Regions from separate parts of the Paenibacillus sp. JT22N7 genome, predicted to be linked through region 1. Evidence: a T-box and tRNA genes for the amino acid it is inferred to sense, from the RefSeq annotation. Region 1 holds a T-box; the other holds one or more tRNA genes.
What was found. The T-box of region 1 lies ahead of argS (arginine--tRNA ligase). A T-box ahead of a tRNA ligase gene usually reads a tRNA of that ligase, here a tRNA-Arg.

Region 1 (7,511 bases):
AAGGGAGAGGGGAAATGCGAGATGAAACAAACCCATTTTAAATGGATAAATACAGGCGCAGCTGCCTGTTGTGTGGCTTTGCTGCTTGCGGGCTGCGCAGACGGAACGGCACCTGCACGCGAAACAATTCAAAAGCCGGATAAAACAATTACCGTCGTAGAGCCGGGCCAATCGACCGATACGAAGGTTGCTGTTAGCCAAATAACGCAAATAGACAGAACGCGGGGGATTAGCTTTATAACCGAGGAGCAGCTGGTCATCGTCAAGCGCAATGAAAATGAGCAGAAAATAGCGGTGGAAGGGGAAATGATGTTTCCCAACAATTTGTATGTGCACGATCTGGCAACGAAGCAGGAGAAGGCCTTGCATGAGCAGCCTGCGCATCAGGGATTTGCCAAGCCGTCTCCGGATGGGAAATATTTATTTTATAAGCTGAACAATGAAGAAAGTGCCCACGGCTACATGATGAATTTAGAAACGCGAGAGTCGGTCGAGCTGGGCAGCGATGTGATCGATACGACGACAGGCATGTGGATGGACGATACGCATGTGCTGTTTTTGACGGTCGAGGGAAAAGTAATCAAGGCGAGCGTTGATGGCACATTGGAGACGATTTTGAGCAGCGATCATCGGATATTTACGGCAGTGCCTGGCGAGGGCGGCATTTATTATGTGGTGAATGAAGTGCTGTATTTTCTTCCCTATGGCAGCAAGCAGGCAGAGAAGCTGGCGACGGACGTCGTCTGGGTGATTCCCTCGCCAGAGCGCAAGCAGCTCGCTTTGGTGAAGCGGACATCGAATACGACACGTACGCTGATGATTACGGATGCCAAGGGCAATGAGCCGATTGAGCTGGGCAGCGCGACGCAAGTATTTGGCACAAGCTGGTCGCCGGATGGCAAGAAGCTGGCCTACAGCCTGACATCGGAAGGAACGGACGGCGACAACGGCGTATTTGTAGCGGATGCCATTAGTGGCGATACAGTGCCGATCAAGCTGGATGTCCAATATTTATCCGATGATCTCGGCTGGAGCCCTTCTGGCAAAAAAATCGTCGCCGCAACTTATTCCCAGGAGCAGAACGATTTTATTACGTTTGTGATTACATTGAAATAAAAGCTGCATCATTATATTTATGAAAAAATAAGGATGTCCGTAATAGCTAGCAGCTACTCAGCTACTTAAGGACATCCTCTTTATGGTTAATTTAAATTACTTTAATTCACAGGCTTTGCAAAAAACAAGGAAGCTTAGAATGAACTAGCGCTGGTCTAGTCTCCTGTATACTTACATCTATTAAAGATTTTGTTATAAACTTCATGAAAAAACCTCCAGCTTAATATGAAGTTATTTTAGTGCCTTTATATGAACGAAAATGAGCCAGAATTAGATCAAAATTAGCGTCACACGTATTTCCGATAAACTTGGCGGACACAGCAGCAGCTATTTTAACAGGATCACGGGTTATGGCACAGGCTGCGGACTCAGGAGCCGCTAATGCGCTGTAAATGGCCATTTTATTAGGATAATGGGAGTGATAACGGCTCTCCTGTCCGCTTACGTCCTGAACTCGGCTCAAAAGTCAGAATAGCGGAATCTCAGTCCTCAGTCCCGATCTGGTTTACATATGTGCCTAGCAGGTTCGTTATGAAACGCTATTATAGCACTTTCAACTTTAAATTTTGCTTTTTTTAACCATAATAAAAATTCTGTATGATAAAATTTAGTCGCTGGCGTAAATATTGAATTTGGCAGACAAGTGTTTAAATGAATTCAGGCAATGATGAATCTATGCTTATCCATGCAATCGAGCGATTAAACGTTCGTCGTTATTGTAACCCTGAACGAGGTGGTAGGGTCATGCTTAATTTAATTGCTCTAATCGCTTATTTGCTGATTACATTATGGGTCATTGTTAGTATCATAAGAGCAGGATGGGAGCCTCAAAGAAGAGTGCAAAACATCTATTTGTTATTTATAGGTGGAATGCTAATGTTTGCAATGGCTCCGAATGAGCTTTGGAAAACGATCCTTCCGCTGTTCAATCTTGCTCTCATCATAGCCTATCTGATATTCATCTTTGCTTTGAGAAAAAAAGTGTAAGAGCATAAATCATGCATGCCTCGTTATAAAAATGGATTCACCGAAGCGGGAATTCCTTACTTTCGTATGAAGATTTTCAAAGCAAAACGATGGACCTAATGGCGGAAATATTGACTTAAGGCGCTATAAAGGGTATTATTACACAATCTTGAATACGAACAGTAAGGGTGAAAATCTTGAATTCGAAACTGCAGATTAAGAACGTTATTTTAGCCGACAAAGATCTTGCCTCAGGGTTATATCAGTTCATCATGACACTTAGTGAAGGTTCTAAGGCGCGTTTGTTCTACAGCCAGAAGCCAGTATGGAGATTAACAGGCGTTACGCGTATGCTGAACGTGCCGTGTCCATTGTGCCGGAAAGACTACTACTGTAATTGCTTTGAGAAGAACATTGCTCATTTCAATCAGCAGATCATCGAGAAGGATCTTATTCCGGAACCGACGAATAGCTAATACTTGTTTGAACAAGCTTACAAAAACAGGCATCCCCGCCTCTGGCTGGTGGATGCCTGTTTTTTGCGCTTTGCGTCTAAATTTCCTTCGGCGTCTTCAAGCCGAGCAGCTCTAAGCCTTCCTTAAGCACATCGGCAGCCACCTGCACCAGCTTAAGCTTAACGATCCGCTCCCCAGCGTCCCCAGCGAGCACCTTGTCATGATGATAAAAACGATTGAACGCCTGGGCGAGCTGAATCAAATATCTGGCGAGAATCGATGGCTCATGCCGTTTGGCGGCGTCTCCAAGGGCTGCTGTGTAGCGCAAAAGCATCTTCATTAGCAGCCAAGCATAATCGCCCGTCACATACTCATAATCTGCAGGCTGAGGTGCTGCTGCGACGTCGCTGCCGGCCGCTTTTGCCAATATCCGCTGTGTTCTGGCGTAAGCATATTGCACGTACGGGCCCGTCTCCCCTTCAAAATTCAGTACATCCTCCAGCACAAAATCGACCGCGAGCATTCTCGTATTTTTGAGATCACCGAACACGACGGCGCCAATGCCAACCGCTTCGGCTACCTCGGCCTTGCCTGCAAGCGCTGGATTCTTTTCCTCTATTTTTTGCAAAGCCCGCTGTACCGCTTCATCCAGCACTTCTTCTAGAAAAACGACCTTGCCGCGGCGGGTGGACATTTTTTGCCCGTCCAGCTTCATAAGCCCGAACGGGATATGCTTGCAGGCGGCTGCCCACGCAAAGCCCATTTTCTCAAGCACGAGAAACAGCTGGCGGAAATGCAGCGATTGTTCCGAGCCGACAACATACAGCAGCTCGCTGCCCTTCATCTCTTCATGGCGATAAATGGCAGTCGCCAAATCACGTGTCGCATAGATGGATGTGCCATCGGATTTGCGAATGAGGCAAGGCGGCAGCTCATGCTCATCCAGCCGGACGACCTGTGCGCCTTCACTTTCCTCCAGCAGCTGCTGCTCCTGAAGCTGCTGGACGACGGCGTCCATTTTATCGTTATAGAAGCTTTCGCCAAGAAAATGGTCAAAGCTGACGCCGAGCCGGGCATACAGCTTATTGAACTCCTTCAGGCTGTCGGCAATAAACTGGCTCCAGCAGCGAATCGCTTCAGCATCGCCAGCTTCCAGCTTGGCGAACCAGCTGCGCGCCTCATCCTCCAGCTCGGGGTGCTGCTCTGCCTCTTCGTGAAAACGCACATACAGCTCCAAATAGCCCTTAATGGGATCGGCTGCAAGCTGCTGCTCGTCGCCCCATTTTAGATAGGCGGTAATCATCTTGCCGAACTGCGTGCCCCAATCGCCCAAGTGATTGACGCTGACCGTCTCATAGCCAACCTTGCGCAAAATATGGTACAGCGCATTGCCGATCATCGTCGAGCGCAAATGCCCAATACCGAACGGCTTCGCAATATTGGGCGAAGACATGTCGATTATGACACGCTCTCCATTCCCTATAGCTGCATGCAGGAGGGTTCCGTTCTGCCAATCTGCAATAAGCTGCGCGGCTGCCAGTTCCCGATTCCATTTGAAATTCAAATAGGGGCCGGCAGCCCGAACGCTCCAGCTCGCATCTGCCAGCAGGGGCTCAAGCAAAGCAGCAATGTTAACGGGGCTTTGTTTCATCGTGCGGGCCAAAGTAAAGCAGGGGAAAGCAACATCGCCAAGCTCCTCATCGGGCGGATATTCCAGCAAGGGCCGAATATCCGCTTCGGGCAGATCCAGCGCTTTGGCCAATGCCAGCGCGATTTTGTCCATTAACAGCATCATCATCTTCCTCTCTAAAATAAATGTTCCGGCCAGAGTAGAGCAGCACGCCAAAAAGGCCCCGTCTCTAAAAATAAGAGACGAGGCCTGTTATCCCCGCGGTACCACTCTTGTTGCCGCCTCCGCACAGAAACAAAGAGGGGCATCTCGCCGTTGTAACGGTGCTGAACCGGACGTCCCTAGCATGATTGCTCGTTTCAGGCCGCCATCTCCCGGGTGCGCTTCACCTAATCGTCCATTGCCGGCTTCCACTGTCCCGGCTCGCTTGAAATGGCACCCATGTAGGTTACTCTCCCGTTCCTTGATGTTAATTAACAGCTATCATATCGGATACGATCAGAAAAATCAATCCGTTTTTAGTCGGCCAAGCTTGCAGCTATTCTTTCTCGGTTACGAGGCACAGGCTCTCAATCGCCTGGCGTATAATCGAGCATGAGCGCTCCATCAGCCGCTGCTCCCGCGTAGTCAGCTTGAGCTCGACGATTTCCTTAACCCCGCAGCGGGCGATGATCGCGGGGACGCCAGCGCATACTTGCTGCTGGCCATATTCGCCGTTTAATATCGCAGACACGGCAATAATGCGATGCTCATCGTTTAGAATAGAGCGGGTAATATGCGCCAGCGCATTGCCGATGCCAAAGCTGGTCGAGCCTTTGCGCGTATAGATTTCCCAGCCGGCATTGCGGGTCTGCTCCGCGAGCGCTCCGAGCTTCACATGCCCGAAGCGCTCGGGATGCTGGGCCAAAATATGCAGCAGCGGCTTGCCGCCAACCGTCACATGCGACCAGGCGGGAAACTGCGACTCGCCATGCTCCCCAAGCACATAGCCCTGCACGCTGCGGGCATCCACTGGAAAATGCTCGCAGAGCAGCGTCTTGAGCCGCGAGGAGTCGATGGACGTTCCGGTGCCAATCACTTGGCAACGCGGCATGCCGGACAGCTCCCACACGACATACGTCACAATATCCACAGGATTGGCGGCCGCTACAAAAATTCCGCTGAATCCGCTGTTCATAATGCGCGGAATCATCGTTTCATAAATCTCGCGCACCGTATGCAGCACATCAAGCCGATCATCGCTGCCGACGGGATACGCCCCAGCGCAGAGAAGGATAACGTCCACATCCCCGCACTGCTCCAGCGTTCCAGCAGCAACCTTTGTGCGGCCATGGACAAAGTCCATGCTGTGCGACAAATCGAGCGCCTGTGCATAGGCCCGGTCGAACGTGCGGTCAATGAGCAGCAGCTCATCGCAAATCGACTGGTTAATTAAGGCATACGCGCAGCTTGAACCGACCTGACCGACTCCTACAATAGCGACCTTGCGCGCTTTGTTTGCCATCCGTTTGCATCTCCTCCACCGTAACCTCGTTACGCTATTATATGCGGCATCCAGCCCATGATGTGACGGCTATGTTCAATCCATGTTTGTCTATGTCACATGGAAGCAAAAGCGTGAAAATATGCACATTTTGACCTGCCATCCTATGGCGGATAGAGCTTTGCTTTTCAACATATCCACAGAGTTATGCACATTATCAACAGAGTTCAAATGGAGTATTTTCCGCCACCTCCAATACTTATCCACAAGTGAACAGGGAGGATTGTCCACACTGTACAGGTCAGAAGTCCTAAGGTTGAATATAGATAAACCGCTTATTTTCGTACATTTACAATCTAACTTTCAGCTGTCATGATAGGGAAAGTATATGTGGGCAGACACAGATGGAGGAATGGAATTCATGTGGCTTGTATTATCCTTGCTGGCGGCGACGAGCTTTGGGCTGCGGGGGATTTTGTATCATTGGACGAGCCAGCAGGCGCTTAATCGCAATGCGCTGTTGTGTGGTGTATTTTTCTCAGGGGCGCTGATTACACTTGTTTGTACGCTGGCGACTGGAACATCTTTCACCGTTTCATCGCTTATTGGCGTGCAGATGGGACTGCTCTCTTTCGGCGCAAATGCGAGCATGTTCAAGGGCTTTGCCGTGGGCAAAGCCTCTATTGTTGCGATTTTGACCGCGCTTCCTTCGGCAATTGTCGTCGTTGTCGCCTTCGCGGTATGGGGCGAGACGCTCAATATGGCGCAGCTCAGCTCCTTTATTATCATTATTGCGGGTATATTGCTGGTGCGTTATTCCAATGATATTACCCGTGGCAATTTGCAAGGAGCGCAATGGGGGCTACTGGCGATGCTGCTGTTTGCCGGAAACGATTTGTCGGGAAAATGGTCGACGATGATGGATGCGCCGTTGTTTCCGACGCTTGTCTGCATGTTCAGCAGCGGCTCGATCTGCTTTGGGCTTTGGTGGCTGCGCGACCTGCGCTCCGTACGTGCTGCTGCTGCGGCAGCAGGCCAAGCAGCGCAGGAGATAGCAGCAGGTGCCGCAGCAATTACTCTTAACGCTGTTAATACTCTCAATTCTCTTAATACGGTTAGTGCGGTTAATGCTGGTATCACGAGTGGTGCAAGAAACGGGACTGCGAGTCCAAGCACTCAGCCAATCGTGAGCGTGGCAGCTCAGGCAGCCAACCGGGCAGGCACAGCAGACAAACGCAGCTGGAGCTTCCGCCGCACGTTTTCCGTCGGGATGGCAGTCGGCATTACCAATGCAGTGGGCATGATGTTTATTGTGACGGCCTTTGATGTAGGGAAGGCGGGGCTGGTGTCGGCCGTAACGGCGCTTAATGTGCTAATCGTGCTGCTTTATACGCGGTTCGTTGTGAAGGAGCGGTTCTCCAAACTGGAGACGATCGGGATTTCGACCGCGTTCGCAGGGATCCTGCTCTTGCGTTTGTATGGCTCCTAATGTGAAGCGGCCTGCGCTGAATACAGGCGAGTTAAGTACGAAACGTCTATAACTTTAGAAAACTCAGTGAAAGTGTTATAATACAACCGTTCACTTATTTTACTTAACGGGAGGTTTCACTTACTATGAAAGATTTTGAATTGTACAACCCAACCAAGCTCATATTCGGAGCAGGGAAGGTACAGCAGCTTGGAGAGCTGGTCAAGCCATACGGGACGAAAGTTCTGCTCGTATACGGCGGCGGAAGCATCAAGCGTTCGGGGCTTTATGACGAAGTGATTTCCCAATTAAATAGCATTGGCGCAACCGTTCATGAACTGTCTGGCGTGGAGCCGAATCCGCGTCTAACGACAATTAATAAAGGGATCGACA
Region 2 (7,511 bases), 380 kb from region 1:
TTTAGCCGAAAGTTTAAGCAGCAGGTGGGCGTATCACCCCGGGTATATATGCAGACGAGAGAGCCCCGGGTTATTGGCCTTCTCTATACGTCGCATTTGCTTGCCCTTGGTCATGTGCCTGTAGGTGCCCCCGATTACCATCTATTCGAAAATTATTATGTGCGTGAGCATGCAAGAGCAATGACCCCGTTCAAATGGGAACCATGTGACATGGATGCTGTTCGAGCTATGAAGCCTGACTTGATTTTAGGTTATGAGCATATGCTGTCTGAGGAGCAGGAGCAGCTTAGCCAACTAGCCGAGGTTATTCCTATCGATTGGCATACCCAGGACGTATATGGGCAGCTGCGACAAATTTCAGCCATTGTTGGCAAGCGGAAACAGGAACGAGAATGGATGGAACGGCATTTGGCTAAAGCGGATCAAGCGAGGGAACGGGTCCAGCGTCTTATTGGTGGCAAGGAGACATGCGCCGTGCTGGTCATGGAAAGCGATACATTCAGAGTAGTAGGGGGCCGAAATATGGGACATGTTTTTTTTCAGACACTTGGCCTCAATCCCCATCCGCTTGTGAAGCAGCATATGGAGGCGGGAGCGCCGTTTATTTTTTCCGAGCCTAAACCGTATCATGAGCTGTCAAAATACGACGCCGATCGGCTCATTATTATGGTCAACCCGAAGGATAAAGGGGCTCCAGAAGCTTTTAAGCGGTTGATAATGTCCGAACGATGGCAAAATCTCGCGGCAGTCCGCAGTGGCAGCATGCACATAGTTCCTTTTAACAAATGGTGGGTGTACTCGCCGCTGGCCATTGATGGGCAGCTTGATGAGGCGGTTGCCCTTTTGCACAACGAAGATGTAGGTTAATGAGTAAAACTATATATAGAAATGAGTTGATCATGATGTGGCCTGAAACGATAGACGTGCTGCTTAATCACCGCTCCATACGGAAATTCAAATCGAACCCCATTCCACAGCCGACACTGGCAAAAATAATAGAGGCGGCGCAGCAGGCTTCTACCTCAAGCAGTATGCAGTGCTTCACGGTAATCAACGTGAGTGACCGCGATAAGCGGAAACAGCTGGCCGAGCTTTCCGGCAACCAGGCGTATATTGAGGAATGCCCAGTATTTCTCGTCTGGTGCGCGGATCTGTTCCGTTATGAACAGGCAGCCAAGCTTCATTTTGAGGGCGATATGACGAGCACGGTTGAAAATTTTATCGTTGCCACAGTCGATACTGCGCTGGCAGCTCAAAATGCAGCAATCGCGGCAGAATCGCTTGGCTACGGAATTGTCTATATTGGCGGTATCCGCAACAATCCGCAGGAGGTTTCAGCGCTATTAGGGCTGCCATCGCATGTGTACCCCGTATTCGGAATGTGCATGGGGGAGCCGGATCAAGCGCCGCTGACGCGTCCAAGACTGCCGCAGCAGGCGATTTTGCATGAAGACAGCTATGATCAGAAAGCAGTGGAAAGCGGCATTCGGGAGTATGACGAGACGATTAGGCAGTATATGCTGGAGCGGTCAGAAGGAAAACTGAATACGAGCTGGTCCGAATCAATGGCGGCCAAAATCAATCATCCGCGTCTGCATATGGGCGAGTTTCTCCGCAGCAAAGGCTTCTTGCAACAATAAGAAGCCGTTAGGCGGGGTTTGGGCTGTGCAAATTTATTTTAGCCTTAACAATTGCTTTATTTTCATTGACTTTATACGTGAGAACGATTATCATTAATTATTGAATGATACTGATAATAGTTATCATGCTTAATGAATGATAAGTCGTGTGTTTTTAAAATATAAGCATTTATAAGTTTCACACTTATAATGGGCTTATATTTCAACGCGAAACGGTAGCTTTGCCGCCAGAGGACGGCGACAACCGTTTCACCTTGAAATATAGGAAAGGGTAACCTAACGCTATCCTTTCTCTCTATTTTTCGGAATGAAACGCGCCGCGCCGCCAGAGGATAGCGATAACCGTTTCACCTTATATAATAAAATCAGCAAAAAACCCGTATAAGCGGGCATCGGAAGGAGCGTGCATGTCACATGATTCGCCTCACAACATCGAATCTCGACATTGCTTATGATGAACGGTTAATCGTTCAAGATCTGAATATTGCTATCCCACAAGGAAAAATTACTGCGTTGGTAGGGTCTAACGGTTCGGGTAAATCGACGATTTTGAAAACGATGGCTCGTCTGATGAATCCATCTGCAGGCAGCGTATTGCTGGATGGGAAGTCGATTCATAAGCAAGCGACGAAGGAAGTGGCGAAGCAGCTGGCGATTTTGCCGCAAAATCCGACTGCTCCAGATGGTCTGACTGTATCTGAGCTTGTATCGTATGGACGTTTTCCTTATCAGAAGGGCTTCGGCTCTGTGAGCAAGGATGACCGTAAAATTATTCAATGGGCGATTGAAGCGACAGGAATGGTTGATTTTGCAGACCGTCCGGTTGACCAACTGTCTGGCGGACAACGCCAGCGTGCCTGGATCGCGATGTCTTTGGCGCAAGAAACGGATATTTTATTTTTGGATGAGCCAACCACGTTCCTTGATATGGCGCATCAGCTCGAAGTATTGCATTTGCTTGAGAAGCTTAACGAGGTTAATAACCGGACGGTCGTTATGGTTGTCCATGACTTGAACCACGCTTCGCGTTATGCGCATCACATGATCGCGATTAAAAAAGGCAGTGTCGTTGGCGAAGGCTCGCCGCAACAGGTTATGACACCGGAGATTTTGCGCGAGGTGTTTAACATTGAAGCGGATATTATGCCTGATCCGCGTACCGGTGTTCCGCTGTGCATGCCGTATGCGCTCGCAGGCGAGTCGGCTGCATCCAAAGTCATTCTTGATAAGAAACCGGCATTAGCTGGAGTCGTATAGTTGGTCATCAAACCGTGCTGGAAGGAGCACGGTTTGATGTTTTTATGGCGAGACATGCAGCGAAGGAAAGCTCAGCACGAGGAAAAAAGTTTTTTTTGAAAAAGAGCAAATAACAGTTGCAATTCCCTCCGCAACATGATATATTATTACTTGTCGCCGCGATGAAATACTTGAGAAATACAGGCGGAAATATAATGCGGACGTGGCTCAGTGGTAGAGCATCGCCTTGCCAAGGCGAGGGTCGCGAGTTCGAATCTCGTCGTCCGCTCCATATTGTGTGCCCTTAGCTCAGCTGGATAGAGCGTTTGACTACGAATCAAAAGGCCAGGAGTTCGAATCTCTTAGGGCACGCCATTTCTTTACAAAAGAATCGTCTGTCGGGACGTAGCTCAGCTTGGTAGAGCACCTGGTTTGGGACCAGGGGGTCGCATGTTCAAATCGTGTCGTCCCGACCATTATTTGCGGGTGTAGTTCAATGGTAGAACTTTAGCCTTCCAAGCTAATAGCGTGGGTTCGATTCCCATCACCCGCTTAACGAAGAGAAAGACTTGAAACCCTTGTGCAGCAGGGGTTTTTTGCTTGCTGTTTTTTCAAATTCGGACGAGTACTTTTGGTCTATGGGGCAGATCGTGGGGCAAATCTCAGCTTTTTTGGTTTTAATGCCTCTAATTACGAAGAAAGCCTTGCGGCATGCAAGGCTTTTTGTTATGGGATATTTTAGATCCATTGTTAGGTCGTGGCGTGGGATTGTCATTATTTGTAGAAAAGTGGAGGTAAAGAGCGGAGCAATGTTGTATAATTTGTTAATTACATACTTGAAGCGAAGGGAATGATTGTTAATGGTAAAAGCGATTGTAAGTTTAGTTGATGGATTGAATTTGAAGGACCCGGAGGCACAACTGGAGATTACATTTGATAACGAATATTTGATTATCGTAGAGCATGCTTATAAAGGCTTTAAAAGAAATGTGGAAAACACATTCAAAATTCCATTGGCTAACTTTCTTGAATCAACGCTGACAACAGACAAGGACATGGGAGAGGTTCAAAAAAGTGTAATCGGCCGTGGAATTGTCGGTGGACTTATTTTTGGTCCAGCAGGGCTGGTATTAGGTGGCATGTCGGGCATCGGTACAAAAAAAGGGAAAACGTTGCAAGTATATATCGTATCTTACGTATCCTCTTCGGGAGACATTAATAACATTACCTTCAAAATGCCGCTTCCAATGGTTAGTGTTACCCGGAAATTTGACCAGGTATTAAAAAAGAACATGCAATTGGTTCTAAGAAGTGAGGCTGCTTTAAAAATATTAGGTGATATGGAAGATCAAAAATCAGGTCCATCAGAAACGATCTTATAATTTCTACCCTCATTCCGCCTAAAGTAATGGAGGTCTGATAAATATTGAAGCAGAACAAATATGATGAGTCCTCTTTTTTCACAAATTATAGCCAGATGGCTCGTTCGATTGGGGGACTGGACGCCGCTGGAGAATGGTCGTTCTTTCGGCAAATGCTTCCGGAGCTGGCTGGTACAAAAGTACTCGATCTAGGCTGCGGGTTTGGCTGGCATTGCCGCTATGCGCGGGAGCAACTGGCCCGCTCGGTTGTTGGGATTGACCTTTCGGGCAACATGCTGGAACGGGCAAAAGAAATGACGGACGATGAGCAGATTGAATATCGCCAGCTTGCGATTGAGGACATCGATTTTCCAGCAGAGGAGTTCGATATCGTTATTAGCTCGCTTGCGCTGCACTATGTGGAGCAATTGGGTGACCTTTTCAAGAAAATCCATCATTGCTTGGCGCCAGGCGGAGCTTTTGTATTTTCAGTCGAGCACCCGGTGTTCACTGCGCTTGCGGGGCAGGACTGGCATTATGGGGTAGAAGGGGAAAAGCTGCATTGGCCGCTTGATGATTATCATCGGGAGGGCCTGCGCCATTCCAGATTTTTGGAGCATGATGTCGTTAAATACCATCGTACGGTTTCAACTTATATGAACCTTTTGCTTGAATCCGGGTTTGAGCTTAAACAGCTTTCGGAGCTTGCGCCAACGAAGGAGTTGCTGGATAGCCATCCAGCTTGGCAGGAGGAAATGCGCCGTCCGATGTTTTTATTAGTTTCAGCGGTGAAGAAATAGAAAAATATAATGAAAGACATTTGCTGCAAATGCAAGCAGCTGCCCAATCAAAAGAGACGTTTGCTCTGTGTAGAACAGAGCAGGCGTCTTTTTTTTGATCTAGAGGGGGGTGAAGTAGACCGAGAGGAGGGAAGGGGATAAGCGATATGGCGACGGGTAGTTCATCCCGAACACCCGTATCAAGGCTGCATGAGCTCCTGTACGCGCTTAATCAATCGGGATCGCGATGTATATGCCAGTTCCCCAGCCAAGCTTGCTGCGGATGGTTAAACCGAAGGTTTTGCCATAGGTAAGCTTCAATCTTTTTTGCGTATTAAACATGCCGATATGCTGGGATTGCTCCAGGCTGCTTTCCAGCTGGGTTCGCAAATAAGCGAGCCTTTCAGCCGTTACGCCTATGCCGTTGTCGACGACGGAGAGCAGCAGCCGCGCACCGGACACCCGTGCTTTCACTCGGATTAGGCCAAAGCTGTCCTTTTCTTTTATGCCATGATATAGGCTGTTTTCAATGAGCGGCTGGAAGGTCAGCTTGAGCACATGATATTTGAGCGCTTTGTCATCTACGTCCCAGCTGACATCAAATTTGTCCTTGTAGCGTGTGCGGAGAATGGCGATATAGGGCAGCGTTTGATTGATTTCTGTTTGCAGCGATACCATGCCCGAGCCGCCTTCGAGCGAATAGCGCAAAATATCGGATAAGTTCTCGATAATATCGGTCATATCATTAGGGCCACCGGTCAGCTTGCTCGCCTTCCAATTGAGCGTTTCTAGAGTATTAAAGAGAAAATGGGGATTGATTTGCGCATGAAGCGCTTCGAATTCCAGCGTTTGCAGCAAATATTTTCGCTCGGACAGCTGTACCTTTAGAAAATTATGCTCAATGAAATGGTTAAGCGTATTTTGCAAAATGTAGCCAAAAACATCCTTAGAGTAACGAGGCAGAGGCGGAAGCGGGCGGCCGCTCTTGGCGAAATCCAAAATCGTGACAATCGCCTTCAGATTGCTGTAGTTTTTACGAGTCAGCCAGTAGGCCAGCATAGTGCCGATTGCGAACGAAATGATCAGCAGCACTAATGTAGTCAGCTTGAGCCCATTCGGAATGACATATAAGGAGTCGCTAGGCACGCTTGAGAGAAAGGTCCATTGATATTTTTCGGAAGCCAGCTTGTTCAGCACCTGCGTTTCGCCATTGACCTTCATGGAGAAGAAGGAGCTGTCTGTCCGGTAAATCGTCTCAGCATCTTCGGCGGTCAGCTTATAGTCCGGATGATTGCGAAAAATAACGTTATTGTCACGGTCCAAAATAAAGATGCTTTGCCCTTGCAGCGTATCCAGCTCGTTTAGGCTTTGCGTAATGTAATCAGGCTTAACATTGAGGACAATGATGCCATCGTTGTCGGCGGCTACGGAAATGCGGCGGAACATTGTAATGACATTCGTCTGCACGGTGGACTGGCCAGTTGTTGGACGGATGACGGGCCGGCTTTCCGCCCACATCAGCTCATCTAAAGGGTGGCTTTGATAGCTGCTGTACCAGTCCGAATCGTAAAAGTCATTCAGCTCGACCAGGCCGCCAGTCGTTGAGGAAATAAACCGCTTGCGGTCATTATTTAAATAAATATAAATCGAATCAATATAAGGCTTGCCGATGGAGGGCGAATCGATAAAGTTTTTGAGCGAGGCAAGCTGATCGTAATCGACGGGCTCGGGAAATTCTTTGGTCATCATATTTTTCAAATTCGTAAACTGAAGCGCGCTGGCGACAATATGCAGATTCAGCGTATCTAGCTCGTTAAAGATCAGCTCGATATTGCCTTTCGTCTGCTTCAGCAGATTCATATTGTTATTGTTGATTTCCTTCGTTATATATTGCGAAATGAGGAACGTGGACAATGTGCCAAGCACCAGCAGCGGTACAAGCATTGGGATAAGAAAAGTAAACAGATTGCGGGCGAAAAATTTAAAATACACCTTGGTCATTCCAATCGCCTGCCATCCATATTGCGGTATTCTCTAGGCGTTTCTCCAAAATAGCGGCGGAACGTGCGCGTGAAGTTTTTGGCATTGCTATAGCCAACCAGCTCGCTAATTTCATACGTTTTATAGGAAGGGTCCTTAAGCAGCTCGGCCGCTTTGTTCATACGGACCGCCGTTAAATAATCGGAGAAGTTTTCACCCGTCTTCTGCTTAAAATATTTGCTTAAATAGTAGGGGTTCATATATACGACATTAGAGGCATTTTCCAAGGAGGCTTCCTTGTAATGGCATGAAATATAATGCTTAATTTTATCAATCGCTGTTTCGGGTGCCGGCTGTTCTTCGGTTTGAGCATCTTCTGACGGCTCCGATTGCTGCTCGAGCAAAGCCTTGAGATCTAGGTCCTCTTTAAGGCGTTCGAAAACTTTATTGATTTCGCTGTATTTTGTCGGCTTTAATAAATATTGCTTCACGCCATAGTTTAGCGCCTGCTGGGC

Region 2: it has a tRNA-Arg gene. The T-box ahead of argS (arginine--tRNA ligase) is inferred to sense a tRNA for this amino acid. The anticodon was not compared.

What each region holds. Positions count from the first base shown of each region.
Region 1 is NZ_JBXENY010000006.1:89,491-97,001, reverse strand. It holds gene AC50Y5_RS17525 (hypothetical protein) at 22-1,116, shown strand; gene AC50Y5_RS17520 (hypothetical protein) at 1,861-2,103, shown strand; gene AC50Y5_RS17515 (hypothetical protein) at 2,280-2,558, shown strand; gene argS (arginine--tRNA ligase) at 2,635-4,326, opposite strand; T-box leader at 4,403-4,640, opposite strand; gene AC50Y5_RS17505 (L-lactate dehydrogenase) at 4,706-5,671, opposite strand; gene AC50Y5_RS17500 (EamA family transporter) at 6,072-7,139, shown strand; gene AC50Y5_RS17495 (iron-containing alcohol dehydrogenase) at 7,265-7,511, shown strand, end outside.
Region 2 is NZ_JBXENY010000006.1:471,078-478,588, reverse strand. It holds gene AC50Y5_RS18950 (helix-turn-helix domain-containing protein) at 1-867, shown strand, start outside; gene nfsA (oxygen-insensitive NADPH nitroreductase) at 867-1,640, shown strand; gene AC50Y5_RS18940 (ABC transporter ATP-binding protein) at 2,055-2,897, shown strand; tRNA gene AC50Y5_RS18935 (tRNA-Gly) at 3,094-3,168, shown strand; tRNA gene AC50Y5_RS18930 (tRNA-Arg) at 3,175-3,251, shown strand; tRNA gene AC50Y5_RS18925 (tRNA-Pro) at 3,276-3,352, shown strand; tRNA gene AC50Y5_RS18920 (tRNA-Gly) at 3,359-3,429, shown strand; gene AC50Y5_RS18915 (hypothetical protein) at 3,737-4,258, shown strand; gene AC50Y5_RS18910 (class I SAM-dependent methyltransferase) at 4,303-5,037, shown strand; gene AC50Y5_RS18905 (cache domain-containing sensor histidine kinase) at 5,245-7,017, opposite strand; gene AC50Y5_RS18900 (response regulator transcription factor) at 7,014-7,511, opposite strand, start outside.